3 regions of the Paenibacillus sp. FSL R5-0486 genome follow, and region 1 is predicted to be linked to each of the others. Evidence: riboswitches for the same ligand, from Rfam matches in the RefSeq annotation. Region 1 holds a riboswitch; each other region holds the start of a gene.
What was found. A riboswitch is a leader RNA that binds a small molecule or an ion and turns the genes downstream of it on or off. The one in region 1 is predicted to bind thiamine pyrophosphate.
Positions count from the first base shown of each region.

Region 2: it holds a riboswitch for thiamine pyrophosphate, as region 1 does, so the genes downstream of both, thiC (phosphomethylpyrimidine synthase ThiC) here and MKY01_RS18195 (thiamine phosphate synthase) in region 1, are expected to answer to the same signal.
Region 3: it holds a riboswitch for thiamine pyrophosphate, as region 1 does, so the genes downstream of both, MKY01_RS04690 (ECF transporter S component) here and MKY01_RS18195 (thiamine phosphate synthase) in region 1, are expected to answer to the same signal.

Region 1 is NZ_CP150237.1:4,098,043-4,108,878, reverse strand. It holds gene MKY01_RS18230 (ATPase, T2SS/T4P/T4SS family) at 1-1,060, shown strand, start outside; gene MKY01_RS18225 (hypothetical protein) at 1,050-3,116, shown strand; gene MKY01_RS18220 (hypothetical protein) at 3,179-3,664, shown strand; gene MKY01_RS18215 (hypothetical protein) at 3,681-4,079, shown strand; gene MKY01_RS18210 (hypothetical protein) at 4,076-4,627, shown strand; gene MKY01_RS18205 (hypothetical protein) at 4,614-5,597, shown strand; gene MKY01_RS18200 (ABC-F family ATP-binding cassette domain-containing protein) at 5,736-7,286, shown strand; TPP riboswitch at 7,362-7,471, shown strand; gene MKY01_RS18195 (thiamine phosphate synthase) at 7,698-8,360, shown strand; gene thiO (glycine oxidase ThiO) at 8,378-9,550, shown strand; gene thiS (sulfur carrier protein ThiS) at 9,547-9,750, shown strand; gene MKY01_RS18180 (thiazole synthase) at 9,753-10,520, shown strand; gene MKY01_RS18175 (ThiF family adenylyltransferase) at 10,517-10,836, shown strand, end outside.
Region 2 is NZ_CP150237.1:746,729-757,564, reverse strand. It holds gene MKY01_RS03510 (hypothetical protein) at 1-571, shown strand, start outside; gene thiC (phosphomethylpyrimidine synthase ThiC) at 953-2,737, opposite strand; TPP riboswitch at 3,155-3,268, opposite strand; gene MKY01_RS03500 (IclR family transcriptional regulator) at 3,418-4,161, opposite strand; gene MKY01_RS03495 (alpha/beta hydrolase) at 4,521-5,546, shown strand; gene MKY01_RS03490 (Fe-Mn family superoxide dismutase) at 5,703-6,983, shown strand; gene MKY01_RS03485 (hypothetical protein) at 7,131-7,355, opposite strand; gene MKY01_RS03480 (lipoate--protein ligase family protein) at 7,426-8,280, opposite strand; gene folE (GTP cyclohydrolase I FolE) at 8,470-9,063, opposite strand; gene MKY01_RS03470 (YneF family protein) at 9,121-9,384, opposite strand; gene MKY01_RS03465 (HD domain-containing phosphohydrolase) at 9,550-10,581, opposite strand; gene queG (tRNA epoxyqueuosine(34) reductase QueG) at 10,597-10,836, opposite strand, start outside.
Region 3 is NZ_CP150237.1:1,036,578-1,047,413, reverse strand. It holds gene MKY01_RS04720 (MetQ/NlpA family ABC transporter substrate-binding protein) at 1-159, opposite strand, end outside; gene MKY01_RS04715 (methionine ABC transporter permease) at 211-882, opposite strand; gene MKY01_RS04710 (methionine ABC transporter ATP-binding protein) at 879-1,688, opposite strand; gene MKY01_RS04705 (PQQ-binding-like beta-propeller repeat protein) at 1,820-4,123, opposite strand; gene MKY01_RS04700 (energy-coupling factor transporter transmembrane component T) at 4,225-5,019, opposite strand; gene MKY01_RS04695 (ABC transporter ATP-binding protein) at 4,994-6,565, opposite strand; gene MKY01_RS04690 (ECF transporter S component) at 6,566-7,159, opposite strand; TPP riboswitch at 7,389-7,499, opposite strand; gene MKY01_RS04685 (copper amine oxidase N-terminal domain-containing protein) at 7,665-8,618, shown strand; gene MKY01_RS04680 (pectate lyase) at 8,800-9,468, opposite strand; gene MKY01_RS04675 (radical SAM/SPASM domain-containing protein) at 9,816-10,691, opposite strand.

The DNA.
Region 1 (10,836 bases):
AGGACTGGAGGATAATGCACATGAAGAACCGCTTAGCGGCATGGAAAGTGTCTGGATTTTCTATAAAGGTAAGTCCATTCATCTATCCTTTCTGTCCTTCGGCAGTATTCGTGAACTGAAAAGGGTATGCCAGAATATATACAAATACAATTACCCCGGACAGTTGTCAGAAGCAAGTGGATACAAGGTGAACGAGATGAAAGACGGCTCCCGTGTCGTTGTTGTTAGACCTCCTTTTGCAGAATCGTGGGCGTTCTTCGTCCGGAAGTTCGATATTCCGAATGCTTCACTTGAACAGTTAATTACGGGTAACAACGCAGATCTGCCAATTACATTGCTTCAATACCTGATGAAAGGAAGCCGGATCACAGCTGTGACCGGGGCACAGGGTTCTGGTAAAACAACGTTGCTTATGGCTATGGTCAAACACATCTATGCATCGTACACCCTTCGGGTGCAGGAAATGGCGTTTGAACTTCAATTAAGACGGATCTATAGTCGGCGTAATATTTTGAGTTTCCGAGAAACCGAACACATTTCAGGTCAACAAGGGCTTGATTTGCAGAAAAAAACGGATGGTACCGTCAATATTCTCGGTGAGGTTGCGAGTGATGAGGTGGCCGCATGGATGATTCAAATGTCTCAGGTTGCCAGTCTGTTCACCCTGTTTACCCACCATGCCAAAACGTTTCGTGATCTGGTCTTCTCCCTCCGTAATTCCTTGCTCAAGACAGGTATGTTCCAGCATGAGCATATTGCTGAGGAGCAGGTTGTGAGTGTAATCAACTTCGATGTTCATATGAAGAAAGATGCTGAAGGACGAAGATATATCGAACGAATTACGGAGTGTCTTCCTCGTGCGAATCAAGGTGATAGCGTGGAAGAGAGGGCAGGTTTTACATTTCATAATGTTGTGGAGTACAGAGATGGAGCGTATGTTGCAACAGCTCCAATCTCTTCTGGAAGCATGGTGGATATGCGAGAACAGATGACATTAAAGGATGCCGAGAAGTTTGAACAGTTTATGAAGCAACACTGGGGTGATCAGAATGACAATTAAATGGATTCTGCTCCTCGTATTAAGTATTTGTGCAGGGGGGTTGCTGATTACACTTCTGGTTTTAAGTATGTTACGTCACAGAGGAGGTGGTTCAACAAGTCAATCCGGCGTGATTTTTGTTCCTAGCGGGAAGGGATTCAAAGAACTGGGATCAATCTTGTTGCAGTCCTACCGTCTTGGAATGAAAGTGCCATTGCTATCAGCTTATATTCTACAGGTGCAGAAACGTATTTCATTCCGCCATGTTGGGGATGAGCCCTCACTTCGCAGGCTGACGATGACAGTGGTTCTAATTATTCTTGGAGGTTATGGCGGCATAAGTGTCATTCTGTTTCTTCTGCAGCCGGGTATCGCTTTTGTAATACTGTCCGTGCTCTGTGCTGTGGTACTAAACAGCCTGGTATTGGATATGTGCCTTAGTCGTATGGAGAAAAGGTTGCTGGTGCAGATGTTGGATCTCTTTGCAGATGTAAGGCATCGGTATCATCAGCATGGCATGGTTGAGGAAGCGCTCTATGAAGCCGCTGAAGCAGGTACAGGAGAAGCAGCAGAACAAGTAAGACTGATCTACGAAGCTCTAACTTCTCCAGATCCAAATGAAGCACTTGAGCGTTATTATGAAGTGGCTCCCAACCGTTTTCTCAAAGGATTCGCAGGCGTTTCCTATATGGTCATGGAGTTCGGGGATAAGGACAGAGCACAAGGGTCTATCTATCTCAAGGGACTTGGTAATCTGACTCAGGAGATTCATCTGGAGATTTTGCGGCGTGATAAATTGGATTACCTGCTCAAAGGACTTAATATCATCGCGCTCGCTCCGGTATTATTCACCGCTCCAATCGAACGCTGGGCTAGAGTCAGTTTCCCAACGATGGATGAATTTTATCGCAGCAAAATCGGTTTTGTTACCAAAATATCGATCTATGTGATCATCATCCTTGCTTATTTGCTTCTGCAAAGACTCCAGCAATACGATGAGACCCGTTATCGGTCAGGGCATAAGCATTCATGGTTGGATCAGTTTCTGTACAAGCAAATCTTCATACGGAAATTGGCGATGTTGTTTGCAGCAAAACCTGGCAGTGCACAGTACAGTCAAACGATAAGGCTCATGAGGGAGAGCAGTTCAGAGTTGAAATACGAATGGCTTGCCATTCGACGAGTGTTGTTATTCGCAGGTTGTTTGGTCCTTACAATGGGTTGCATCTTGCTGTTGCACCAGGTTGAACGTAACCACATCTTGTATGATCCAATCCGCGATGATCGAATGTTTGGTGCAATGGCTGAAGCGGATCTCAGGAAAGCTGAGGAAAAAACAGCGTTGGATCAATCCGTGCTGGAAAGTGTAGAAATGAACCGAGGAGCTACATACGAAGAAGTCTCCAAAGCGTTACAGCAGTTATCTCCAGTTCAGTTAGACCATGATACCCAGAATGAGACCATCACGCGCATTATGCAGAAACTTGAGGTATATAACAAACAATATGTACGCTGGTGGGAAATGATTATAGCCATTCTCATGGGTGCAGCGGGGTACTACATGCCCGTATGGCTCATGTTATTTCAGCGGAAAATGCGAAGGTTGGATATGCGACATGAAATCTATCAATTCCAGACAGTGATTTCCATTTTACGTGAGATGGACCGGATGTCAGTCGAGGAGATATTGGAGTGGCTTAATCGATTTGCCGTCATTTTCAAGCGCCCGCTGCAAAAATGTTTGTTGCATTTTGAACATGGACCAGAGCTTGCACTTGAACAATTAAAGGAAGAGGCGGGCTTGCCCGAGTTCCAGCGACTGGTTGATAAATTACAGCTTGCCCTTGGCAAAATCTCAATACGTGAAGCCTTCGATGATCTCGAGAGCATGATGGCATTTTATTTTGAACAACGCAAGCAGGAGTACAGCAAAATGATAGATGTCAAAGCATCATGGGGCAGAACCATCGGATTTACACCTATGTACGCCCTTATCTTTTTGTATCTGGTCATTCCATTGGTCGGTATGAGTTTCTTACAGATGAGCATTTATTATGAGCAAATTCAGAAACTGTAGCACAATTCATCTGTGTGACAGTCTGAAATAGTTTAATAACTTATAACTTGGGAGGATTTATCATGAACAATGCATCAAGCGCTTTAAAGGTGGCAGCAGGGATATTCTTAACAATCGCTTTGATCACAATTGTAGTTCTGTTGTTTATTTCGGCTCAGGAGGCAACCAAGACGGCCCAGAACAATTTTGCTGATATCCAAACCGAGTTGTCCCAGGCTGCATTTACGGTATATGACGGAACAACCATCAGTGGATCACAGGTAACGAATGCGCTGCGTAAATATGCGGACAAGGACCAGTTCGGTATTCAAGTTATTACAGGTAAAAATAAAGCGGGTCAATGGTACGGCAATCAATTAAACATTTCACAGGATCTCAATAATGCGGACTACGGCTCGGTTATTGCACCCGACGATAAAGTGGGGATTATTAACCAGACCATGAGTGAAAAAGAAAATCAATATGTCAATCCAAGTGGTAAATTCAAAGCCATTATCGTAAAAGACCGTTCGAACGTGGTAAGAGGGCTGATCTTCCAGCAATCCTGACAGGAGTTGGTTTAACATGTCAAGGAATACACAGCATCTCATGTTGTTTTGTACGGCGGTTGTCCTTTTTGTGACAGCCTGCCTGTACGGGCAACAGAATGTTAAGATTTTATCAGCGGCCTTGAACGACAGAGTACAGACAACAGCAGGCATGGAAGGTCGGCTGACAACAACACTGCATACCACCAATCTGTATCAGTATAGTGGAGCGGGAGTGTTGCATACCGTTAGACAGATGACAGGCACAGGCATTCCTGTGGAGGTAGATGGAACTTCGTATGTGATCGATCCACTTGTCAGCAAAACAGCGACGATTCCTGTCCAGCTCGATGCCACCTACAGACCAGAGTTTATACGAAATGAAACTGGAGAACTGCTCAAGATTGTTTTTTGGAAGGAGGCGAGTGTGAATTGATTAATGCCGCATCCAAGCTGCTTGCCGTATTGCTCGCAGTCCTTCTGCTCTATGTGTACCCAGCTGCTGAAACAGCCGATCGGCAGGATGATATAGCACGTATGGCGGCTGTTCAGAATGTAACACGTTTTGTTGATGCTGTCCGAACAAAAGGGTATATTTCACCTCGAATGTTGGCTGATTTTGAGGAGCAACTGGCCCAGACGGGCAATGTGTATGATGTGTCGATGGAACATTTACATAAGAAATATGTACCTCACTATATAGACCCGATGGACAATAACAGTTTTAACGGGACCTATGAAGTGGTGCAGGATGGATATTATGCAGCTCAGATTCGAGAAAGACTATTCCCATCCTCAGGTGTGATACCGGTTGATGATCCTGGCCGAAGATATACGTTGACGACAGGGGATTTTTTCACCGTGACGCTCCAAAATACAAATCGTACACCTTCCATGCTCATTCGTGAATGGTTGAGTGGCACGGTTCAGGCTTCAGCAGTATTTGTAACATACGGAGGTATGGTCCTCAATGAAGATTACTGAGCTTTCCATTGTATTCGTGCTGATCTTTTTCCCGCTCTTCTGGATCATCTCACTCCATACGCAAGATGCCGAAGAGGCTCAATATCTTGGCCAACGATACAGATCTGCACTTCAAACTGCAGTCATGGATGCAGGTGCAGTGATGCATCAAAATGAGAAGCAAAATGATGAAGCAGGTTATGATTCAACCAAGTTTGTTAAAGCGGACAAAGAGCTTGCCTTGTTGACATTTACGCAGACGATGGCTTTGAATATGGGGATTCAGAATGATCCTGCAGCTATTCGAAACATGTTTAATTACATTCCTGCCGTGGTTATTCTGGATTATGATGGCTATTATATGTTGTCCACAGAAACAGAGTTGACAGGTAACCGTGAAGATTCTTTAAGGCAAGTGTGGAGTCCCAAGAAACCTTATACATATTCAGATTCTAATGGTAACAGTATTAACTTTACACTGGACGACTACGTATATGCCTTTGACGCAAGCGCAGGGAAATGGATTGAGGGATTCCAAAAAGAACTGGCCTCAAGCACACAGATTCCTTTACTTCAGAATACCAGCGTATTTGAGCAAGTTAGACAAAGCCGGATTGTGACTGCTGTACAGGATGATCTGGCTGATGTGATTAACCGCCATAATGAGTTTGCCAGAAAGAACGGTATTTCCTATACGTTTACGATGCCCCTGATTGCGCAGGAAGATTGGTACAACTCCATTAACGATACAGGGATTATGGCCTTTATCCAAGGTATAGGTGTGGGTGACCAAAAGATCAACAATTATGCGATCGGTGGAGGCAGACTTGTGAAGAAAACGGCCATCGTAGGTGGGGTAGATCCTTTAACGGGTATCAAGTACTATTACCCCTCCACATGTGGTAATGGTTACCGTGCTGAAGAGGTGTTTACAGACGCAAGACAAGCAGCTGCACAAGGCAATTTTGAATATAAATGCTCTAATCGTTAGGGTAGCCTGTATGATAAAATCATGTAAGAGGTTCCTGAACTGTTTACATTACTTTCAGAAAAGACGGGACCTGTGCTAGAATAGGGTTTCGGAACAATAACAAAAGTAATGTCTAATAGATAGGAGCAACCTCATCTTATGAGTTTATTGTCAGTAGAGAACGTAAGTCACAATTTTGGAGATCGCACGTTATTTAAAAATGTATCGTTTCGTTTACTTGCCGGAGAGCGCGTAGGACTTGTTGGTGCCAATGGTGTGGGTAAATCCACATTAATGAACATCCTTACCGGTAAATTGCTTAAAGATAGTGGAAAAGTGGAATGGACACCTAAGGTCCGTTATGGATATCTGGATCAGCACACAAAGCTTACCCCAGGCAAAACCATTCGTGACGTTCTTAAAGATGCATTCCTTCCGTTGCTTGAATTAGAAAAAGAAATGATGAATATAACGGACCAGATGGCAGATGCAGATCCAGATAAGCTGGAGCAGTTGCTGGAAGAGATGGGCGATATTCAGGAACAACTGGAACAGGGCGACTTTTATCTGATTGACGTAAAAGTGGAAGAGATGGCCAATGGACTTGGTTTGTCCGCAATTGGTCTGGATCGGGATGTCGCAGCTCTAAGTGGTGGACAACGTACCAAGGTGCTTCTGGCCAAGCTTCTGCTTGAGAAACCTACAGCTCTTTTGCTGGATGAGCCGACCAACTATCTGGATGTAGAACACATTGAATGGTTGTCACGTTACCTGAAGGACTACCCTCATGCGTTTCTTTTAATCTCCCATGACACGGAATTCATGAATGAAGTCGTAAATGTCATTTATCATTTGGAATTTGCCAAATTAACGAGATATGCAGCGAACTATAACAAGTTCCTCGAGATGGCTGATATGAATAAAGCCCAGCATATTGATGCGTACGAGAAGCAGCAAGAGTACATCAAGAAGCAGGAAGATTTCATTCAGCGTAACAAGGCACGTGCTTCAACTTCTGGTCGAGCGAAGAGCCGGGAGAAGCAACTGGACAGAATTGAACGTATTGATCGTCCAGATGAAGCGGCCAAACCAACGTTCAAATTCAAGGATGCCCGCGCGAGCAGCAAAACGGTCTTTGAGGGCATTGATTTTGAAATTGGATATACGTATCCTTTGCTGCCTAAAATGACAATGACAATTGAACGTGGTGAAAAAATTGCCATCGTAGGTTGTAATGGTGTGGGTAAATCAACACTGCTGAAAACCATCCTGGGAAAAATATCTCCACTCAGTGGAAAGACTTTCTTGGGCGATTATCTCGAAACGGCCTATTTTGAGCAGGAAGTTCGTGCTGGGAATATCACGCCGATTGAGGATGTCTGGAATGAGTTTTCACATTTGACCCAGAATGAGGTCCGGGGTCATCTCGCTCGCTGCGGGTTGAAAAATGAGCACATTACCCGTCCGCTTAACATGCTGAGTGGTGGAGAGCAAGCCAAGGTTCGTCTATGCAAACTCTTGATGCGTGAAAGCAACTGGATTCTATTCGATGAGCCGACGAACCATTTGGATGTCACAGCTAAAGCTGAGTTACAGCGTGCCTTGCAAGAATTCAAGGGAACGGTGTTGCTGGTATCTCATGAACCTGATTTCTACGAGGGTTGGGTTACCAAAACATGGAATGTTGAAGAATGGTCTGAGAAAAACTAGACAATTCAAGCAACGCTTAATAGAAATGAACGGTGACAAAAAAATCCTTCTATGGTAACATAGGCTACAACTTCATATGAACACTAGGGGGGCCGCACGATGTGGCTGAGATGGAAGAATGCGATTCCGGACCCTTTGCACCTGATCTGGATCATACCAGCGTAGGGAAGTGGCGAGCGCGTTTCAGTGAATGACGTGAGCAAACGGCAATTCGAAAGAATTCAACCGTCTTGCTTAGTAAATTGAAACATGCAGTTGCGTGTATAACGTTATGGCTATAAGGTCTATAGCTTTATTGCACGAAATGAACTGTATGTATCAGTCAGTCATCTGGTCCTATAATTAATACGCAGCCACTCCCCTACGGGAGTGGCTTTTTTGTGTTTTCATAGCATTCACGCATGGAAGGAGATGAAAAGTACGGTAATTTCTCATGAACGTGTACACGGATCATTTGAACTGCATGTTGTATCTACGGGTGTAGGGAATCAAGCATCTTTTGTAAAAGCTGCAAAGGACGTTTGGCCATGGGTGGACTACATCCATATACGAGAGAAACAACTCTCGTGGCAACAAAAGATCGGTTGGGCTGAAAGTCTGCGTGGTGTTGGCGTTCCGTCTTGTCGCATCGTTATCAATGGTTCAGAGCTGCCTTCACAGAATGACATCTATGGCGGTGTACATTGGGGGCAAGATGCGATACGTAACTACAACCCTGCTGTTATAAGCAATGTCCAGCGAATTCGTCTGGGTGTATCTGTTCATTCAATCGATGAGGCAAAAATCGCTGAAGAACGGGGAGCCGATTACCTTTTCTTCGGGCATGTCTACTCAACCAACAGTAAGCCTGATCTTGAACCAAGAGGATTATATGCTCTGGCTGAAGTGTGCTCTGGTGTCTCCATTCCTGTCATGGCGATTGGGGGCATCGAACCGGGAAACATTCACGCTATTCGCTCTGCAGGCTCACAGGGAGTCGCTGTGATTTCGAATGTATGGGCGAGCGATTCCCCGGATCGGGCCGCTGAATCATTAAGGCAGGCTATCGTTGCTACAGAAAGTTTGAGCCGCTGAATCAAGGAGATGAGAGGATGAAAAAGATCATTACTGATAGACCGGATAAGATTTATGCAGAAACGATTATTGTAGGCGGAGGCGTTGTTGGATGTGCCATTGCGTATGAGCTTGCTTCCCATGGACAGGATGTGCTGTTACTGGAGCGTTCGACGATTGCAGGAGGCACTTCTTGCGCAGCGGCTGGGATGCTGGCAGCAGACAGTGAGGATTTTGCTCATCCTTTGATGGCTAAGCTCGCCAGGCAGAGTAGACAGTTACTTATCGAGCAACAGGTGCTAATGGCTACACTCAGTGAGGTAGAGACTGGCCTGCAACGCCAGGGATTCCTAACTCCTTTTCGTTCATACAGTGAATTAAGTAGCTATAAGAACAATCGGAAGTCTGCGTTGTCTGCTTCTGCTGATGAGGTGTGGTGGGACCGTTCCGTTGTGCAACAGGAGGCATCATGGCTTAACAGAGATACATATGGAGCCTACTACAGACCTTACGAGAGTGAGATTCTTCCAGTCCATCTAACGAAGGCATATGCTGAATCCGCTCAAGCATTGGGAGCACGGGTTATGGAGGACATACAGGATATACGTGTGCAAGCAAACGAACACGGCGTGCAGGGGATCACCACATCGATCGGTGAGATGAAATGCAAACATGTCATTATAGCGGCTGGATTACAGAGTGAAGAGTTGATGAGACATGTGAATCTGAGCTTGCCTGTGTGGTCGGTAAAAGGTGAAATAGCCGCCGTTCAGTTCTCAGATGAACATGCAGGGTACGGACCTGATAGAACGGTGTATGCAGAGGATATCTATATTGTTCCCAAAGCCAATGGAGAGGTTTGGCTTGGGGCAACCAGTCTGCCAGGCAGAACGGATTTGAACGTTTCTGTACAGGGTGTTCAGAAGCTGCTAACAGCGGCTACCCACTGGGTGCCTGGGATGAAGGAAGCACAATTTATACGAGCGTGGGCAGGCGTAAGACCGGCAACTCCCGATGGACTGCCTTATATAGGTGCTTGCAAGAGTATACCTGGGTTGTTTGCCGCCTTTGGACATTACCGCAACGGTATCTTGCTTAGTGCGATAACAGGCAGGCTTATCGCTGAGTTGCTCGCTGGCAAAAGCTCAGAAGAACTCGGAATTGAGGCGCTGAGCCCTGAGCGATTGAACAGAAAGGGAGTGGTGCAGTGAATATCATCGTTAATGGTCAACGGATGGAGATTGAAGACAGATTGAATCGTGTGGATAAATTACTCCAATCTTTTGATTTGCAAGTCAAGACTGTAGTTGTAGAGCTGAACAAGCATATTTTAACCCGTGAGTATCATGAAACGACGGCATTAAGAGAAGGCGATCGAATCGAGATTGTACATTTTGTAGGAGGCGGTTGATGATGTTGAACATTGGTAAATATACGTTTGAGTCCAGATTGTTGCTTGGAACAGGCAAGTTTTCGGATCTGGAAGTGCAAAGTCAGGCTGTGGAAGCATCTGAAACGGAAGTTTTGACCTTTGCTGTTCGTCGTCTGAATCTGGAAGAGCGTAACCAGAAGCATTTCCTGGATACGTTGGATCTGGATAAATACACACTTCTTCCGAATACGGCAGGGGCTTCCACTGCGGAAGAGGCGGTGCGGATTGCCGAGCTTGCGCGGGCTTCAGGACTTTGTGATATGATAAAAGTCGAAGTCATCGGAGATGGAATGACGTTACTCCCAGATCCGATTGAAACGTACAAGGCTTGCGAAATTTTGCTGGAAAAGGGCTTCACGGTATTGCCTTATATTTCGGATGATGTCATTCTGACCAAAAGGCTACAATTACTTGGCGTACATGCTGTAATGCCTGGCGCTTCTCCCATCGGAGCTGGTAGAGGTATCATCAATCCCTATAACCTTGAGATCATCATTGAGCAGGCCGTTGTACCTGTAATTGTGGATGCAGGATTGCGCTCCCCAAAAGATGCTGCTTATGCGATGGAACTTGGTGCCGATGGCGTATTGTTAAATACAGCCGTATCTGGATCAGGGGATCCAGTGAGCATGGCTAAAGCGATGCGATTGGGGGTAGAAGCGGGTAGATTGGCATATGAGGCAGGCATGATTCCCGTAAAGCGTTATGCAGCAGCCAGTAGTCCGGTGGAAGGAATGGTTCATACATGACAGATCAAATAACATCTTTCGAGCAGGCCGATCGTTATTCCAGACAGGAACGGTACGCGCCACTTGGTAAGGAAGGCCAGGCCAGATTAAAGGGCAGCAGAGTTTTAATTGTAGGCGCTGGCGCACTTGGAACAGGAATTGCAGAAACGTTAGTTCGTTCAGGAGTCGGACACTTAACGATTGTGGATCGTGATTATGTGGAGTGGAGTAACCTGCAGCGGCAGCAATTATATGTAGAACAGGACGCGCTTGAGCGGATACCGAAGGCAATGGCGGCGGAAAAACGTTTATCTGCCATTAATTCCACGGTTCATGT
Region 2 (10,836 bases), 3.4 Mb from region 1:
ACATGACGCTGACTTTTCCGAGGTTGTCATTCACGAGAAGGTAGCCCAGACGCTCCAATGGATCGCTGAGTGTCATGCCGATGCCATTCTGGTCACGTGTACCCTGTTTGCGACAGCATTGGAGCAGGAAGCCATACAGGTCCCTGTGCCTGTGATCGGCATAGATGATCCGTTATTGCAGGAGATGCGGCGAGTAGCAGGAGATTACATAATAACATTCACCAACCCGGCAACTATTGAAGGAACGATGGCACGGTTGAATCGGGTATTACAGCAAGAGGATGAGAATGGGCAACTACACGTTGCCAAGACATCTCAGACGGAAGCGGTGTGCATCCCTGGGACATTTGAGTTGATTATGCGTGGAGATCAGCAAGGGTATCTCGAAGCGGTACGAGAAGGCTTACAGCAGATTGCTGAGCAGTACCCGGGTAAAGCGGTAGTGGCGGCCCAACTGTCTATGGCTCCCGCTGCTGCACAGGTTACAATAGATCGCGGTATTCCAATCCATAGCCCGCTGGCATTGCTTGCGGCGTATTTGGAGAAGGATTTGGGCTTGGCTCGACAGTAGCTGCTGATTTGGAGTGAAGTAACAAGTTCTATCTGAAACTATGCAACTATGAACTCACTTACTTAGTAACACCACAAATTAACGAGGTGAACTAATATGCGATTCCTCTATATTGTTTTACTGTTTATAGTAGGTTTTTCCTGTTCCGCATTTCTATACGGAGGAGCACCAAAACTCAGTGATGCTCTTTTATTCGTTATCGCAGGAATTCTGTATAAGATATGGACCACACTTAATCACAAAGCTAATTCTGATAAAGGCTGAGTATGGTTAAGAATACATACATGACATAACACTAAAAAAAGCCGTTCTTCTCTGCAATGACAGAGAGAAACGGCTTTATCTCTATTTCAGACTGCCCAGCTTGCGCTGTACCGGCGCCTAGGAACGTGTCCGATATTCTTCGGCCTTTTCCTGCATCCCGGCAGCTACAGCCTCATTCTCGGACAATCCTTTATCTGCGGCAAAGGCACGAATGTCCTGCGTAATGCGCATGCTACAGAACTTTGGTCCGCACATGGAGCAGAAATGAGCTTCCTTGGCCCCTTCTGCTGGCAGCGTCTCGTCATGGTAGGATAATGCCCGTTCCGGGTCCAGTGACAGGTTGAACTGGTCCCTCCAGCGGAACTCGAACCGTGCTTTGGACAATGCGTCATCCCGGCGCTGAGCACGCGGATGTCCCTTCGCCAGATCGGCGGCGTGAGCTGCGATCTTGTAGGCGATGACCCCTTCCCGCACATCATCCTTGTTGGGCAGGCCCAGATGTTCTTTTGGCGTAACATAACAGAGCATGGACGTGCCGAACCAGCCAATCATGGCTGCCCCAATGGCGGACGTGATGTGATCATATCCTGGCGCAATGTCGGTCGTTAGCGGCCCAAGTGTGTAGAACGGTGCTTCTTTACAGATTTCCATCTGCAAGTCCACATTCTCCTTGATTTTATGCATCGGCACGTGACCCGGGCCTTCGATCATCACCTGCACATCATGCTTCCATGCGATCTGCGTCAGTTCCCCAAGCGTAGCCAGTTCCGCCATCTGAGCTTCGTCATTCGCATCGTAGATACTGCCTGGACGAAGTCCATCTCCCAGCGAAAACGCCACATCATACCTTTTCATAATCTCGCAGATTTCTTCAAAATGGGTGTACAAAAAATTCTCCTGATGATGCGCAAGGCACCATGCTGCCATAATGGACCCACCTCGAGACACAATGCCTGTCATCCGCTTGGCGGTCATGGGGATATAACGCAACAGTACACCTGCATGAATCGTAAAGTAGTCCACGCCCTGCTCTGCCTGCTCAATGAGTGTGTCACGGTACAACTCCCAGGTCAGCGCTTCCGCTTCGCCATTCACCTTCTCCAGCGCCTGATACAGCGGTACCGTACCAATCGGCACAGGTGAATTACGGATGATCCATTCCCGGGTGGTATGAATGTTTTTGCCTGTGGACAGATCCATCACCGTATCCGATCCCCATCGTACCGCCCAAGTCATCTTCTCGACCTCTTCCTCGATGGAGGAAGATACGGCAGAGTTACCTATGTTGGCATTGATCTTCACGTGAAAATGACGACCGATCAACATCGGCTCACTCTCCGGGTGATTGATGTTGGATGGCAGAATGGCCCGTCCACTCGCCAGCTCCTGCCGCACAAATTCCGGCTCCACGCCTTCACGAATGGCGGCGAATTCCATCTCAGCCGTAATGACTCCCTGCCTCGCATAATGCATCTGAGTCACGCAGCGTCCTGGCTGTGCTCGCAGCGGTTTGCCACGCAATCCGGGGTACTCTTCAGCGCCAGCTCTCTTCCCTCCGGGCTTCAGTCCGTTATCCTCCGGTTTAACTGTACGGCCTTGGTAAGCTTCGACATCGCCACGCTCTGTGATCCAACGTGTGCGCAGAGCTGGCAGACCTGCACGGATATCGGCGTGAAATGCGGGATCGGTCATCGGGCCGCTCGTATCGTAGACACGCAGCGGTTCGTTATGCTCCACCCCTTGGGGAGTATTCGTGTCATGAAGGGCTATCTCACGTTCCGGTACAGCAATGTCCGGCCGTGAGCCCTGAATGTAGACTTTGCGGCTGCCCGGAAAGGGCTGAACCCGTCCGGCCGCCCCTGTTTCCTTTTCCACCTGCTGACCGTTATGTTCCTGTTCCATCGCTTGTTGTCCCGTTTGATTTCCTGTACTCATGTTCGCTTGTCTCCTCCTCAGTGTTCGTCGCTTGTTTGGTTGGTTTCATCATTAGGTCGCTTACGTACCTGTCCAAATCATGCGCAATGCAGAGAAGAAAGAGCGATCCTACACCAGACCAGGGGAGACACTTTTCATGTACAGTTAACAACAGACGGAGGCTGCCACAAATCATGAATCTATGGTGACTCCTCTCCTTATCCAAGCCCACTTTCGCAGGTTATTGAAAAAGAAGCCCATAAAATCCGCGCTATATCGCCCGTTCCCTGTATATAAAAAAGCCGGTCCCCGAAGGAACCGACTTTTATGTCCATCACCAATAATGCACCTTTACGCAGCTCCTTAACGGAGCCCTACAAGGGTCACATCATGTGGTGGTTGTGGTCATATCGCCGATTACTTCCCTACGCTGGTATGATCCAGATCAGGTGCAAAGGGTCCGGAATCTCATGCGATTCCGTCTCAGTCCGGACAATTCGGACTCCCCCAGTAACGTTAATAAGTTGCGGCTTACATAAGCCGCCGTTCATATTCAATGAAGCTGGCCCCGCTGGGCCGTCCATTACAGAGTAGCGCAACCGGAACATAAAAACAACCTTTATATTCCAAATGATCAAACTCTATTGGAGAAAAAACTTACCTCAACATCAGGATAACATGAGCCCCATTTGCGTAGCAGCATCCTTCAACACAGGTGCGTATTCATGCAATGTCTCCTGCGAAAGTCGGCTGACAGGTCCTGAGACCGAGAGCGCAGCTGCAATATTGCCTCTGCGATCCATAATAGGTACAGATACCGCGGCAGCTCCCGGCTCACGTTCCTCGTAACTTGTGGCATATCCGTTATCCCGGATATCTCCCATCTGCGCTAAATACACCGCGGGATCAATAAACACCGGCCATTCCGGCCCGTTCATCAGTTCTTCACGATCCTCGTCCGTGGCAAACGCCATCAGGACTTTGCTGGAAGCCCCCACAGACAGCGGGAGTCTAACACCAACGGGAGCAACTCGGCGGATCGCCTGATCACTTTGCACCGCCTGAATCCGAATCCGTTCACTCCCATCACGCAGGTACAGACTCACGGTCTCACCCAATCGATCTCTCAGTCGCTCCATCGCAGGCAACAGCAGAATAGCGGGATCATCACTGCGGGACATATGAGCTGACAGCTCCCAGATTCGGATGCCAAGTCGGTACTTCTCTGTTGCTGCATCGCGGATCACGAACCCTCGATCCTCCAGCGTAGCCATCAAACGGTGCACTGTACTTTTGTGCAGGCCAATCTGGCTGGCAATTTCGGTGAGTCCCAGATCACTGCGTGTGGTAAAACATAATAATATATCCAGCGCCCGTTCCACAGCCCGGACGGTTAACTTGCGATCTTCCATGGCATAATGCCCTCCTCATGTTTCATCACATGAAACTTGGTTACATAAATTATATGAGAAACGGTCTCATCTGTAAACCAAAAAGAGCCAAAATCAAAATAGGCCAACGTGTAAATTTTTCCTTTTTATAAGACTTAATCCCCTGTAATTTACACACTAAGGTAATGTTACCCATATATCTTAAGAACTATATAACAATTGCGTAACAAATGCCCTCAATCAATTGACTTTGACTATATTGGAACATACGATAAAGATATATTACATTAAGATATCGCTCTGAAGCAGGCTCTGAAATCGACGCAATTCTCTTTTCATGTCGTTGTTATCTTCAACTGAACTTCAAAGGAGGGGCATTCATGTATCAATCATCCCAGAGCGAAGCCCCGCTGCAAACAAAAGTGTCCGATCTGCCCTCTTCCCTATCACCGAGGCTGATTCGGTTCAAACATATTATCGTAGCGTTGCTGCTCTCCGTTGTATTTTTTCTACTGTTTTGTTTTATTGCACTGCATGGTTATATCGCATGGGTATTATCCAATCCAACGGTAGCGCCTGTCTTCTCCAATCCGATGCAAGCCAAGAACATGAAGTATGAAGACATCACGTTCCCGGCAGCGGATGGCAGCCGCACGATGCAGGGATGGTATATACCTGCTGACAATGCTGCAAGCAAAACGATTATTTTCAGTCACGGCTATGGTGCCAATCGTGAAGAAACATGGGTACCCATGTATGACCTGGCACATTATGCCCATCAACTTGGGTTTAACGTGGTCATGTTCGATTATGGCTTCGCCTCACAGGTGAACAAAGCTGTAGCCACAGGTGGCAAAGCTGAGTCACAGCAACTGCTCGGTGCGATCCAGTTCGCCAAGCAACGTGGTGCGCAGGAACTGGTTGTCTGGGGCTTCTCGATGGGTGCCGGTACAGCGTTACAAACCGGACTGATTACGAAGGAAGTGGATGCAATGATTCTGGACAGTGCGTTCCTGCTGGAGCCAGATACGCTGTACCACAACATTCACAACCAGATCGATCTGCCACGTCAGCCTACACTGGAGATCATGAAACTGTTGTTCCCTGTTCTGAATGGTACCGGATTACAACAGATTCCATACCAGGAAGTGAAAAAGGAAGATTATCCGTTCCCGATTTTCTTCATCCATGGTACAGAGGACGAGAAGGCGCCTTATCCAATTGCGGAGCAACTCGCCGCCAACCAGACCAATCCGTACTCGGATGTATGGATTGTCCAGGATGCGCATCATGAGTTGATCTTCCGGGAGCATCCAAAGGAATATCTGCGCCGTGTCTCAACTTTCCTCAGTCATGTAACGAAAACAAGCAGTGACGATGTGCAAAACACGAATAATGGAGAATAACCAAATTTCAATCACCGAACTTTTCGTTGATTCCAGAGCCCTCAGGGGCTCTTTTTTTTTCACTCATAGGACAACAAGCTCGGAGAATATACTCTTGGGACGCATGAACAGAGGGTCTGCATGCAATGAATTTCATCTGAAGGAGGTTCAACATAGATGAACTGGTATGAATATGGTCACCTGCTGCCTCTGCGGACATTGGAGGAAATCCGTTTCTGGAAAGAGCAGGAGAAAGAACATACACTCGTCATTCGTGCCCTGGTTCCTGATCTGGAGCCCCCATACGTCAAGCTACTGGAGGAATGGGAGGTTACCTTTGCAAACAGTGAGCGAGTAGCCAATCAGCTTTTAAAACAGCTATTGCCCGCAACCCATCCACCAGCCCCCTACATCGTTCGTTGTATCGATCAACTTGTGGCGGCAGCTCGTAAGCAATCGAGGGAGTTCATCAAACAGCTGTATGTTCTTCTGGAGCAAAGTGCTGCTGTGCAAGCTGTACCGCTTGCCAAAGTACTCATTCTGCATTTTATCCGCGAATCGGAGTATTTTCTGGGCGTTTTGGATACGCTTGGCCAACCGGGCATCTTGCGTGAAACGGATTCGGAGCCATCACTTTTTCTGGAAAATGCGTTGCATACGTCAGAGTCAGGAAGCGTCCATCGCCAAGCTTCAGAAGCTCCAACTTCTCCAGAGGGAAATATAAATGCACCTGCGGCTTCAGCTCAGATCCAATCCGCAACCATTCAAACGCCTTCTACCGGAACAACACAAGCCACACCCAGCTCTACAGCACCTCCTGTAAAAGAAAAGCCGGTTCCCATTGGAGGACACACACTGCCGCCTCTCCCCTATGCGTACAATGCGCTGGAGCCACATATTGATGAGCTGACGATGCGTATCCATCATGATAAACACCATCAATCTTATGTGGACGGACTGAATGTAGCAGAGAAGAAGCTGGCGGAATCGAGAAAAAAGAATAACTTTGAACTCATCAAACATTGGGAACGTGAACTTGCCTTCAACGGGGCAGGCCACTACCTGCATACGATCTTCTGGACAATTATGAACCCTGCTGGCGGCGGCAAACCTTCCGGTATGCTCGCAGAGCAGATCAAGCGAGATTTCGGAAGTTATGAAGCGTTTAAGAATCAATTCACAGAAGCCGCGAACAAGGTGGAAGGCAGTGGCTGGGCGATGCTTGTCTGGAGCCCGAGAGCACATCGTTTGGAGATTTTGCAGGCGGAAAAACACCAGAACCTGTCCCAGTCCGATATCGTACCACTCCTGCCACTGGATGTGTGGGAACATGCCTACTATCTGAAACATCAGAATGAACGCAAAAAGTATATCGAGGATTGGTGGAACGTTGTCTACTGGCCCGCTGTTGCCGAGCGTTACGAAACAGCACGCAAGTTGTTGTGGCCGCCTTATTAAGCTTTGGGTTAGATGGATTAGAGAAAAAAGAGATATCTCCAGCCGAATGACTGAACGATATCTCTTTTGGTGTAGACAAAAAAGCAAGCCTCCTGTAAAAAGAGACTTGCTTGTATTTTGAGAGACTTCCTATTTCTAAATGTTCACTTAAGAAGCACAGCCCTCGCAAGCCACATAGTTGTCGCCAACCTGTTTGCTAATGGAGATCAGATCGCCCAGCTTGATATCAGACTCGTCTGTAAACTCCAGATCGGCTATACGTGCAACGATCAGTGCAGCAGCCTCTTCCTTGCTTGTTGCCATTTGGCTGAACTCGGATTTTTCGCCTGTTGATACAACCTCATATAAATACGTATATCTCAATGTGTCCATCCTAACACTCTCCTTCCGAAATCACATCATATCATCTCTATTAACCAATTCCAAGCCCTAGTAAAAAGTGTTAATCGTATCGCAGCTTCATCTGCTCAGCTGTCAGGCGTACTTCTTCAGAGCCAACGCTAAGCACCCTGCTGGTCTCCGCCTGTGGATAGCGATCCCGTAGTGTTCGAACCAAAGCCGCAGTATATGCCGCGGCTGAAGGTACACCTGCCAATTCTTTCAGACTTGCCATCGTGCCAGGCTGAACATCAGGATATCCTTCACTCGCCCCACCTGCTGCATGCTGATAGAATTGTCGCACGTCCGCTGCCAGTTGATCTCCCTGACCTTCCACGATGATAAAAGCCGTAATGATATACGCCTTTGCCTGCCTGCGCTGGGCAATACCACAGAATTTTAGGCCACCTACACTGACATCATAATCTCCCGGGCAAAAAGCACCCTGAACCTCACCAGTTTGCGCCTGATTCGACCACGGCGTTAGCGACTCGGCAATAATCGAAGCCATCTCACGGAAATCATCATGAATATTGATGGCATGTCCGGGATTAGGCAGAATCAGCGACACATTAACTACCCCTGGGGTTAAGGGTACTGCCGCTCCACCCGAAGGCCGAACACAGACCGCTGTCCCTTGGCTTCTAATCTGTTCCATCGCTTGTACAGCCTGTGGCAACCTGCGGTCACGCAGACCCGCTACAAAGGCATCTGGGTGTCTCCATATATGTGCAACAGGTAGATGCCCTGCCCCAACCCGCCTGCACATAACTTCTTCCCAAGCAAAAGCTTCGAGTACACTACTACCTTGTCGCATGAGTGGTGTCTCCCAGATTTGCAGGCGCAATGTAGCCTGTTGATCTGCCTGTAGTCCCTTTTCCGGCTGAACCGGATGATCTGAATGGGAAGATACACTCATCGTTCCATTACCTCCGGCTTAACAAATTCATATGTATCCAGTATATAGGAAGGACAACGCATATATAAATAAGCCGGTTCCCAGGGAACACGGCTTATTTATATCACATCCTATGGCTTAGAAACTGCTGCATCCAAAACCAAAGGAACTTACACATCCGGCTTGTCCAGCGAGTGGACATACCTGATCTTAATCTTTCACCAAAGACAAGAACTCCGCACGTTGTGCCGGATTCTCACGGAAAGAACCACGTACAGCAGACGTCACCGTCTTGCTTCCCGGTTTCTTCACGCCGCGGGAACACATGCACAAGTGCTCGCCTTCCACAACGACCATAACTCCATGAGGCTCAACGGCCTCTGTCAGAATGTCAGCGATCTGTGAAGTAATACGTTCCTGAACTTGAAGGCGACGTGTTACTGCTTCGACCAGACGAGCCATTTTGCTCAGACCAACGATCTTGCCGCTTGGTACATACCCAATGTGCACCTTGCCGAAGAACGGCGCCATGTGGTGCTCACACTGACTGTAGTAGACAATATCCTTGACGATAACCAGTTCTTCATGATTCTCGTCAAACGTGACACCGAGCACATCGCGCGGGTCTACTTCATATCCGCCAAAAATTTCTTCATACATTCGGGTCACACGTGCAGGCGTTTCAAGTAGCCCTTCACGTGTACTATCTTCTCCGATCAATTTCAGGATCTGCTCTACATGATACTCGATCTTCTCCCGATTGTCGGATACTTTTGAATTCAAATAATCTTTAACGCCAGCCACTGCCAAACGCCTCCTTTCGAACCACAATAAGGTAAGCAGTTATTCACTTCACTGCTATTATTTTCGGCGGCCCGAACTTTTACGCGCAGGATGCTGTTGCGGCTGAGGCATTTTCGCTCCTGGCTGCTGATTCTTCATCATCTGCTGGGCACGCTGCATTTGCTTGCCATTCAGGTTGTAGCCCATTTGCTTCGCCATTTTCTGAAGCATGTCCGGATTGCTTTGCATTTTCTCAAGTTGTTTACGCAAGTAGAACACCCCGATGAAAAATCCCCCGACCAGACCAACAATCAATGTAATAATCGGTATAACAATATCCATCTCTTAGACACCTCTGTATGCATTCTAAAAAGCCTGATAATCCGTGTCACTTCATGATGTTTGACACACATGTTGCAAACCTGACACAGAGCGGATTTCCTGAAAGTATCATAGCATTTCCGCACGCCTTGAGCAAACGGATTTTCCAGTTGAACCGCACACAAGCTACGTCATGACAGCTTCAATGAAAACGGTTGTATGCTGAGCCAGATCGATTTCAACCACATCCAGAGAATAACGCGTACTTCCGCGTGCCACCCTGATTACAGGTCTGCCGGGCAATCCCCGATGTTGACGCACAATGACTCCAGTCTCTTTGGTGGACAGTCGTACCGCTGTACCATTGGGATACACGGATACACTCTTGTTGAACTCAATCAGAATGTCCCGATCCAGCTTTGTACCAGACAACGCCATCATCTCTTCACAGGCCTCATGTGGCATCAAACTGTCCTTGGATAAACCATTAATGAGATTATCATAGATATTAGCCACACTAACGATTCTCGCAAACAGATGTATGTCACTTCCCTTGATCCCTCTCGGCATGCCTGTACCATCTACATGCTCATGATGTTGCAGGGCTGTATGGGCGACCAACAGACTGAACTCCCGTTTGTTCTTAATCACTTCGAATCCACGCCATGTATGATGCAGCGAAGAATTTGCAGCAGAGCCACTACCAGGAGGTTCCCCCACTTTGCCAATATCATGCAATAATGCCCCCACAGCAAGGTCCTTCAGTTGATTATAATTGAGTCCCATATTCAGTCCGATGACCGAAGACAACAAACATACATTCATCGCATGAACATACTGTGCATTGTCTTTGGTACGAATATCGGTGAGCTGCACAAGCATTTCACGTCCGTTCAGTACATCATTCAGCAACTTCTCTATACTGAGGGCAACTTTCCTCGGACTCCAGTCTTTCCCGGATCGAATGGATTCGAGTGTGACACTCATTTCATTAATTATTGCCCGTTTCGTGGTTTCATCCAGAATGTCTTCTGCATCCACATCTTTATACGCTTCATCCTGGATGTATAACATGGTCACGCCAATACGCTTCAGCGTATTGACCATGTATACGGTGAGCTGGACTCCGGCAGACAGCAGTACCGTGCCGTTACTGGAATATACCGTCTTGCCCAGAAGCTCTCCCGCTTCCACGCTCTCCACGTTTACATACTTCATGAACGTCCCCCGCTCTTACGATAGCTGCTCCAATGCGAGCAATTGCTCCTTGGTTTGCAGACCGCCTACATAACCCACCAGGGTACCGTCTTTACCACTGATACGGTGACAGGGAATAATAATCGGAATCGGATTCTTGCTAATGGCGTCCAGAACTGCACGAACAGCCTTGGGTCTGCCGATGATTTCCGCAACCTGTTGGTGTGATGAGGCCTCTCCATAAGATATATCGGACAGAACTTGCCATACTTGTAG
Region 3 (10,836 bases), 3.1 Mb from region 1:
CGTGGCTACTTTCAGCGTAACTTCTTGTGCAGCTTGTGTATCTTCTTTTGTTCCTTCAGCCGCAGGTGTTTCTTCTTTTTTGCCACAAGCAGCTACAACCAGCATTACTGCAAGCAACATAAGCATCATTTTCACTTTCATTTCATGTCTACCCCTCATCGTATAATCTGTATTGGTTATTCTTAATAATGCAATGCACGGTCCAACCGTTCAGGATCTGCGATCCAGCCAGTGGGACAGTCTGCTACCTGTGAATTGGATCATCTGTACCAGGATAATCATAATGATGATCGTAAATACCATAATCTCCGTTTCGAAGCGCTGATAACCGTAGCGAATGGCAAAATCACCAACACCGCCGCCACCTACAATACCCATCACCGTCGAGTAGGAGATGAAGCTAATCGTAGCTGTTGTGAGTCCCAGTACAAGACCAGATCGTGCCTCCACGTACAAAAACTTCACCACAAGTTGCATCGTCGATGCCCCCATGGAAGAAGCAGCTTCAACCACTCCCCTCGGTACATCCAGCAACGCTTGTTCCACCAGTCTGGCGTAGTAGGCAATGGCAATAACTGAGAGTGGCACGGTTGCCGCCAGCGTACCTATGGACGTTCCCACAACAATCCGTGTGAATGGAATCATGAATACAACCAGCAGTAAGAACGGAAACGAACGAACGATGTTAACGACACTGCCGAGTACAAAGGACAGCGTTTGATTCTGATACCGTTGTCCTCTCCGGAATAAGTACAGCAGTGTACCCAGAGGTAACCCAATCAGAACAGCTGCCGCAATGGAGATACCCACCATAACAAAAGTCTCTCCGATCGCCTGCCATATCTCATGCTGATATTTCAGCACAGACTCAGGTAACCTCATGACTTGTCCTCCTTTTCTGCCTGACGGAACAGAGACGAACCTGTCATCCCGTATTCGTCACCCGCAAGCAAGGAGGTCAACAGATCAGGCTGCGGAGCAGGGATACTGCTCACTTCCGCTTTAGACAACGTACGAACGAGTCGCCCATCCTTCATGACGGATATCCTGTGACATAGTCTGCGAGCCACTTCCATCTCATGCGTTACTACAACAATGGTCACGCCCAGCGTTTCATTGATATGTCGCAGCACATCCAGAATACCGTTCGTGGTCTGTGGATCAAGCGAAGAGGTCGGTTCATCACAGAGCAGCACATCCGGACGACTGGCCAGCGCTCGTGCAATCGCCACACGCTGCTTCTGTCCTCCGCTAAGCTGAGCAGGATATTGCCCCGTCTTGTCTTCCAGTCCAACAAACCGCAGCACCTCAAGTCCACGTTCAACTCGCTGCGCACGGGGCATACCCGCAAGCTCCAATGGCATGCAGACATTGCCACTCACCGTTCGGTTACTGACAAGATTGAAGTGTTGAAAGATCATGCCAATGGATCTTCGTGCCTGACGCAGACTCTGTTCATTCATCTGGGTCAGGTGCTGCCCATTCACAACAACCTCACCATCATCCGGCTTTTCCAACCCGTTGAGCATCCGCAGAAGTGTGGATTTGCCTGCACCACTCGATCCAATGATGCCATGTATTTCTCCTTGTCCCACTTCGAGGGACACCGAGCTTAATGCTTCGAATCCCTGATCTGCACGGGAACCGCGCTCGTTATAACGTTTGCTTACACCATATAATGAGATCATGGAGAGTCCTCCCGTGAATGATCATGCATGGTTCTTCAAGAACACATGAAGAAAGCCCGCACAGCCGATAACCGGAGCGCGAGCAAGCCTGTTCATTTATAATAAATCAACATCCCTTACGAGACAAGCTTTTAAGGTGAGATTGCCTCCTGCAGGCGGCTGGCTTCATATACACGAAAACGTCCGTTGGACGAACCCACATACACTTCATTACCGATCCGGTTAATCATTCCATTCTTCGCATCCCGGTCCCGGTGCTCCGGGTTTCCCATCACAACGTCATGTACACGACCTAACAGTGCTCCATTCTTTTTGTTCATTACGAGCAAATTCTCGTCCATGGGCAACAGCAACTGATCATCAATGACCAGATAACTTCCCTGATTCGTCGGATGCCTTAGTGTTGCAATCGTATCTTTGGTATCCCAGCGCGTCTCCCCCGTTTTATAATCCACAGCCGCCGGGTAGCCATTCTTAATCACATACAACTGATCCTCTTCCACCAGTCCTCGTTCAATCTTGCCCTTGTGCGTCCAGCGTGTTATGCCTGTCTTGGCATCATACAGGGTGGTTGTAAAATCTTCATATTCTCCGTAATGATTGCCATTCTTGTTCTCACGGATCAACAACATGCCATCATTCAGCTCCTCAAATCTCTGTCCTACCCGAGCAGGGAATTGGGCAAGCTTTTTCCCCGTGTTCAGATCAAGCAGAAGCCACTGATTATCTAGTGATAGCCATCTTTCAGCATTCGTGGTTGCAAAGGGATCAAGACGTTCAATTCCACCAGTATATGGATCATTCCAAAATTGTTCTATGGTGGATCGTTTGCCCTTTAAGCTCCATACGGTTCGCCCTGATTGCGGATCGGCTGCAACCAGCTTATTCTTTTCCCAATACAACACATAGGGGTCATCTGCACTCTTGTTCAATAATTCATAACCTGTAGCCAGTTTTCGCGTCCACAATGTTTTTCCGTTTGCACTGTCCAGAACCGTTAACCAACTGTTGCTTGAGCTCTCAACAACCGGGTTATCCACAACCACAACGTTCTTAGCAGCGGTGATGCCATTTAGTCTAAAATTTTGCTTAGGAGTGTACGTCCACATGACCTTTCCGTTCTTCAAGTTCAGATGACGAATACGATCCACGTATTTTTTCTTATCAGGGTCATAATCGGTGTAGATTGTAACGTATTTGCGCTCTGCATCCACCTCTGCCTGCTGTCTTCCAAAACCCCCGTTAATCCCCCATAATTGCTGGCCGGAATGTCGGTCAAGGGCATATATGGAACCTTCGTAGTAACCTCCGCTAAATCCACCGTCATCGCCTTTCATCAGGAGCACGTCATCCGTGGCTGCTTGTAAAAAAGTGTAGTTAATATCCCCCTGGTTGGTCCATACCGGTTTCCAAGGGATTGTCGTTGGCAGTGTTGTGCCATAGATTTTTGTTGTGAACCCATATTCATCCGCCCGACTGATGTTCCAATCGGAAACGACAGCATTTCGATTATCCTGTGGTAGATTCCAGCGTGTCCTGACCACCTTGCCATTCTTGTTGAATGTGACCAGAAATTGTGCATCTTCCCGCTCATATCTCCAGGTCTGCCCAATACTCATTGCATAACCAGTATCATTCAAATTGCTTGAACTCTCTTTCCAATCCGGTTCGCCTAACCACCCAGCCACTTGTTTGGAGGTGATTGCATTGTTCAGCTTCATATCTGTCAGATGGCGTATAACCGAAGTTGGCAGCGATGCCTCCTGAATGAACCAGCCATCAGCCACATTCATCCGCTGTTCTATAGCCTGTGCCTTGATCCAGAAGAGTCCTGGCCGATACGTGAAAGATTCTTTATTCCAGACTCGTGGGGCAATGGAGACCCCATACCAGCCTTTCCACTTTGCAACAATAACAGCCTTATCTGTTAGCGCTTTCTCACTAGACCAAGTTGTAGAACTATCTGGAACCAGATACAACTTGCTGCCTGATTGGAGTGTGAAGCTTTGGGGAGCTGTTTCCGTCATACTTCTGCTCTCCTTCAGTGCATACCAACTTGGCAGCCAAAAGTTTCCATAATCGGTTGACTTAAGCTGCACCCACTCACCTCGAACCGAGGCCAACGTATACTTTTCGTTTTTTGTTGTATAGTATTCAATCCCCAGCTTGTCAGCAGCCACACTGCCGTCCCTTCTGTTTTTGAACAGAGGGATGTCATTAATAAGCGTAACGGTGTCTCCTTGTTTGTAAGCTAACTTTGCAGTTAAGACTTGGGAACTTGCCCCCAATGCTTGTGGCGTTGTAGCCAAAGCTTGTCCTTCAAGGGCGACCATTTTGGAATCCAGCAGCATCCAGCCCGTCAACAGCACAGCTGATAATCCAGTCATGGTAATCCATTTGTACCCCGTTCTCTGCCAGTCAGGACCCGTCTTCACTCTCGTTCATCCCCATTCATTAGAAGTTATTTCCAATAGAGACGCAGTAAAAAGGAAAAAGTTACCGTTTACCTCAATATATTTCTATCTATCTGCCCGTATTACCTTACATCCACCATCGTAGCATGATAAGGAAAGGTAATCCCGATGTAATAAGCCGCTGTTAAGGTGAGCATATAATAAAATACAAACCACAGATCAGCTCGCGAATAGCCAATCTGAATGTAATACGTGCGGCTCGCGCCATCTGTGAACCCTTTCGCTTCCATCGCTACCGCCATTCGCTGTGCACGGCGAATACTCTGTGCCAGCAGCGGAATAGCGTAACGCTTGAGTGTACGATACACATTCCAGCGAGAGCCACGTTGCTGTGTTCCACGAATACGAATCGCGTAACGGAGCGTCTGGAATTCATCCAGCAAAATGGGGATCATGCGCATCGCGGCCAGAAAGCTATAGGCGTATTTCGCCGGAAGCTTCCACTGCTGCATCAGAGAATAAAACAGTCTGACAGGCTTGGTCGTAAGACCAAAGAGTAACCCAGCCGCGGCCATAGTCAACGAGCGAAAACCCAAGTGTAGACCGCGATAGAAACTCTCTTCGGTTATGTGGATCAGTCCCCACTTATACCATGTGGTCTCGCCCTTACCAAACATCATCATACCTGTAGACGTCGAGATAAACACCAGAATGAATGGTGATGCGTACAGTATCAATCTGTACCACGGATGACCTGTCCAGCACAGTAATAACATCATCGCCATCGCAACGTTGGTCATTACATTCAGATTGTGAATGAGGATAACGATGACAAACATCATCGTCAGAATGATCATCTTTAATCCCGGATTGACGTTATGAAGCCAGGTTTCACGGTGAGGAAACGACAGTTGCATCAGATAACCTCCCCTCATCTACCATCCAGATTCGGGTGCAATATCTTTTTACGATTTCACGATCATGGGTAACCATAACAATGGCTGTTCCCTCTCTCCGCAATTGCTCCAGCTGTGCTAACATGGCAAACGTATTGCGGGCATCCTGTCCAAAAGTAGGTTCATCCAACAGCAGTATTCGCTGCTCTCTCACCAGTGCAGAGGCAACGCTCAAGCGTCGTTTCTGCCCCATCGATAATTGGTAGGGATGGCGCTCGGAGAGGGCTATTAGCCCAAATTGATTCAACATATGATCAGTCCTGACAAGTCTTTCTTCCGTTGTCAGCCTGCCCCCCAGCAATGAGAATTCCACTTCTTCCGCGACCGTGTTGGTCACAAATTGAAACTCCGGGTTCTGAAATACAAACGCAATTCGATCTGCAAGCTGCTCCGTTTTGCCAGAAGGCTGACCGTCCACCTCATAATGACCTGTTGTTTTCAGGATACTCATCAGAGATAACAACAATGAACTCTTGCCAGCTCCATTAGCTCCGACAATACCAATCCAATCCCCATGCCATACTTTGGCCTGTTCTACCTGAATGAAGGGTGTTTTCCCACGCCATCCGGTGAACTGTTGCAAGTCCAGTGCAGGCAGATAGCCGGGTGATACAGGTGATAAGGATGAGACGTGAGAGATGAGGGATATACCCGGTGTATCGGATAAGCCAGACGATTGCTGTGCTTCCAAACTTGAGATGCCGTGGTCCACACACACTTGAAGCTCTCCAGAAGTACTTCCCTCTTCTTCCTTAGTTGCCTGCTCGTGCTCATCCCACACACCCGGATACCAGATTCCATAAGCCTTCAGCTTGCCCCGTTCATCTGTAAATACCTGCTGTGCTGGCCCATCCGCCACAATCTTTCCTTCAGGTGATAATACAATGATGCGGTCGACCATATCCACAATCTTGTTTATTTTGTGTTCAACGATGATGATCGTTTTGTCACTGGCGATCCGTTTGACGGTATCCCATACCTGGGAAGTCCCCTCATCATCCAGAAGTGCAGTGGGTTCATCCAAAAACAATACCTCCGGGTCCATGGCAAGCATCGAAGCAATCGCAAGACGCTGCTTCATCCCCTGAGACATGGACTGGATCAATACACGATTCTGTTCAAAGGATAACCCCACTTGTTTCAGATAATATTCAATCAGAGCAGGCATCTCTTCACGCGGAATATTTCGGTTTTCCAGAACAAATGCGATCTCTTCATCCGTAAAGGACATACAGAACTGGGTATCCGGATCTTGAAAGACCACTCCTGCTTGGGCGGGAACCTGAATATCATCACATTTCATCGGAATCTCAACCGAACGGGGTATCAGACCGCTCAGAATTTGCAATAACGTCGATTTACCGGAGCCACTTGGGCCAAGCAACAGCACTTTCTCCCCTTGACGCACAGAAAGAGACAAGCCTTGAAATATCAAGGCTTCCTCTCCCGGGAACTTGCATCTTAGATTTGTCACACTTACCGCTTGCGAATTTTCCTCTCCGCTCATCTAATCCAGCGCCTCATAATCTTGTTTGGATACCGGTCTAAGTGAGCGCGTTACACCAGTCAGTTCCAATGCTTTGGCGAGATAATAAGCGAACACTCCAGCAATCAAGATGCTTCCAATGAAGCGGAATCCGATAAATAACGTGTAGTTCCAGGCCGAGAGTGAATCAATATACCCGTACTGGTAATCCAGCAAAAGCGAAGCCGCTGCGGCTCCTATGGCTGCAAGACAGGTGACAAACAGATTGGTTTTGCGATACAAAAATGCGGCGAAGAATATCTCGGCTCCCAATCCTTGCAACAGACCGTATACAAGTGTGGACATGCCCCATTCACTACCCAGAAAAGCACTTACCGTTGATGCCGCAACTTCGGCAAGAATAGCCACGCCTGGTTTACGAATGATAACAAAAGCAAACGTGCCCGCCATAAACCACATGCCGTAGATCATCTGCTCCGCATGAACGCCAAATGGTTTCATCAAGTCATATGTAGGTCCCCATATCTTGTAAATCACCCCAAACACTACTGCGATCACGATGGTTACCAGAATATCCGTTAGTTTCAATCGCTTGTTGCCTGCTTTTGTTGCCATTTTCTCTACGTCCTTCCTTTGTTCCCTGTGGGGGTTATCAAAATAAACGAAAAAGCCTCCCCGGTTCCGGGCAGGCCTTACGTACAGTGTACAATCCTCACAATGATGTATTGGATGGATGTCGAAAATACGGAATATCAACCAGCCCCCCTCCGTCATGGCAGATACACCACCACAGTTCAAAGAGGTCTGTTGTTCATCCACGTTCATTCCCACAATTCACCCTTACATATCGCAAATCCATGTTCTCTACGCTGGCATTACCCAGATCAGATGTACGGTCAGCGGCACAAGGCCGCTCTCTCAGCCCAACTTCATTGAGCTCCCGGTTCACTTATTTCATTGCTTCTAATGTACATCAGATGGGTATTTGTGGCAATCCCTAGAAAAATCATCATGCTTCATTTGGGGTAACAGGGGAAAGAATCTGATGGTTCACTTTCCATAATATGAAACATTTAGGTTATGTAGTCCGTCTTAAACATTAGAAGGGAGATTGATAGTGATGAAAGATTACAATTCTGTTTGGCAGCTTAAAACATGGAAAATGGTCCTTGCCGCTTCGATACTCACCGCAGGCACGGCACCTGCCTTACTCTCATCCACTGTGGCGGAAGCCGCAACAACTAAACCTAAACCGACAGCTTATATTAACAATGTTCAAGCTCAATATGATGTTGTCATACGGCAGGGTATTACGTACGTGGCATTGACGGAGCTTCAATTCCTCGGCAACTATACGTTTGGTTACAATAACAAAACAAAAGAGATCAGCATTAGCACAGGCAGCGATAAGTATGTCCTTACACCTAACAGCAAAACAATGAAGAAAAACGGTCAGAATGCGACATTATCCTCAGCGCCGATTCTGGTGAATGGTAAAGCGATGCTTCCGCTCCGTGCCATCGGTGAAGCTTTTGGTGCCAAGGTGCAGTGGAACCAGAAGGCCAAGGAAGCCTACATTTACACTACCGATGCTACGATTGTAAAAGAATATAACAGTTCCGATCTGACTGTGGCGCGTGAAGCCGCACTGCATCTGCCACGCTTCTCTGAACTGGGACAAGCACGTCTGGACATTCGCAACCCTTTGGGTCCAGTGGATTCATCCATTGAATACATTTTTGAACAAGACAAAAAAGATCGTTTCTTCGTTGTTGAGGATAACGATCTGATCAGTTATTATATCCTTAAAAATGGAAGTGCACTGCTACAATGGCAGGCTAACATCAGCAAAAATGCCGGAACCATCGGTGACCTGTTCTTTATTAAAAACAAAGCCGTTGCTGAAGCAGGGACTCGTCCTTCCGTAACAGGTCAAACACTCGTATCATTTAAGTACTCTCGCATGCTTGAAGAAACCTCTTACGAAATCATGAACAAATTGGACTCTATTGATACCGGTTCTGTTGTCCCCGAGAAAGGCAAAGTCATCGTTGAAGTTCCGGGAGAGCAATAATTTGAGCATCCTCTATAAAACATTGCTCAGCAGAACTATACTATGACATCTGCATTACAAAGAGCGTCCCACAAAGTCATTGTAACAATGACCTTGGAACGCTCTTTTTGGCGTTATATTTTAACTTCAAATTACAAGCAGAGCTTAAACTTTTACCAACTCCAGCGATTCAATCTTCTGTCTAATATTGCGTGTTCCCAGACTGGCTCGTTTTCCCTGAAGCAAACCCCTTGAACAACGTTGGTACTTTGGAATAACGGGTATTCGTAATTTTCCCTTGTGATGTGCTGCTGTCTGTACGCATAATCGAATCTTTTACATTGGAAATGTTGGAGTTATCCAGCGTCATGTTAACTGCAAAGGAAGTTCCACCATTTTGGCGAACCAGTTTGCCAATATCATCTGCACGGAAATTTTTGATGTTAATTGTTCCAGCTGCATTCATCTGGAACACTTTATCATAAGCCTTATACGCTGCCCCACCGGTAATGTTAACCGTTCCGGCAGACTTCAATGTCAGTGCATCCTCGCCCACGTCCTGCCAGACCACATTCGATATATTACAGTTGCCATAACAGTGAACACCATCAGCAGCTGGTGATCCAATGTTTACGTTTTTGAGCGTGGCCCCTGCCTCCAGACGGAAGACTGGCTTCTGATTTTCTGCTTGAGATCCGTCGCCCAGTGTGGAAGGATTGGCTACAAATGTTTTACCTTGGCCGTCATAGGTCGTGCCCTTTGGAACCACAATGGTTGAATTTACAACCGTAGGCGCAGCCGCAGCCGGAACTGCACCAAATATAGAAGCAACCAAACCAGCGGACAGTAACAACGTCAACATTTTTTTCATAACTTTATTCCTCCCTTATTCTCTCGTTTTTTGGTAGTGTACAGCCTGGGCTTGTACTGGAAGATCTTCAGAGGTGCACCTCTGTCCGATCTACAACCTAATCTTACCAAATAAGGGAGGTAACTAGAATAATCATTAGATCAGATATATCATGACATCGTACAATCCCTGTCATATCGGCATTTTTTGCATGCTAGGTCTCTCAAGCAATATGCTCATATCAACCTCTGGTATGCTCATTTGTAACGTATATACCCCTCACTTAATCCCCGATAACAAAGAAAGACCACTGCATTTGTCTCCAAATGTGTGATCTTGAATGGCTTCTGGCTTGCTGATATAAGATATCAGGCTCCAAATCTCTGACGATAACCGCACTTTCTACACAACTCTTCTACAGCTTCGCGTTTGGAGAAGCCATATACCAGATTGTTCGCTCGCTCACCCTCAATAATCTCCGAGAATGACTTCTCGTGCACATTACCAAGGTTAATCACACCCTCGCCATCGAGACAGCATGGAACCACCGTTCCATCTACAAGCACAGCTGCCTGACCGCGAAGTGCATGGCAAAAGCCTTTACCGTCATCTTCAGGTGCATCCAGACTTGGCCACTGGAACTCATGGTCCTGATTCAGGTATACATTCGGGGCAATTTTGACCCCGCTGCCTGGAACTACTTTTTCCTCAATGCGGAAGTCCAGATTAAACTCACGTTCCAATACTTCAAGGGTCTCCCGATTTCGATTCATCTGAGCATTTGTGAAGTTATCCTGTGTCAGATTCCACAACCGGAATGAAATGATGACATTGTGCTTAACGGCCTCGTGTACAAAGGACAAAATATGACGCAGATACCCGTCACGATCTGTTGAACCTTCATGCCCATCGAAGCTGTGCAGGGAGAAATTCATCTGCCGCAGCGCCGGTTTGCCAAGCAATTTATGCTGAGTCTTGGGCAGCAGTGTACCATTCGTTGTAATGTTCACCTTGAGTCCCTTCTCATGTGCGGAATCGAGCAACAGATCTATTTTGGGATGCAACAAGGGTTCACCTTTGACATGTAAGTAAATATGATTGGTGTGTGGTTTAACTTGATCCAGTATATTGTTGAAGACTTCAGGGTCAATGAATCCTTTGGCACGCTGTGTCTGCGGACAGAAGCTGCATGCCAGATTGCAGATACTCGTGATCTCAATATATACTTTTTTGAACGTTTTCAACTCGGGTCCCCATTCTGCCTAGGAGGGAGAACAATCCCACCTGCATTTGTGATCCGGCCAATATGCGCCACCACTATTATATCGGGTTAGGGAGCCCAGGTAAATTGTTCAGTTGTTCGGGTATGACTCCAAGTTCATCTCAAGA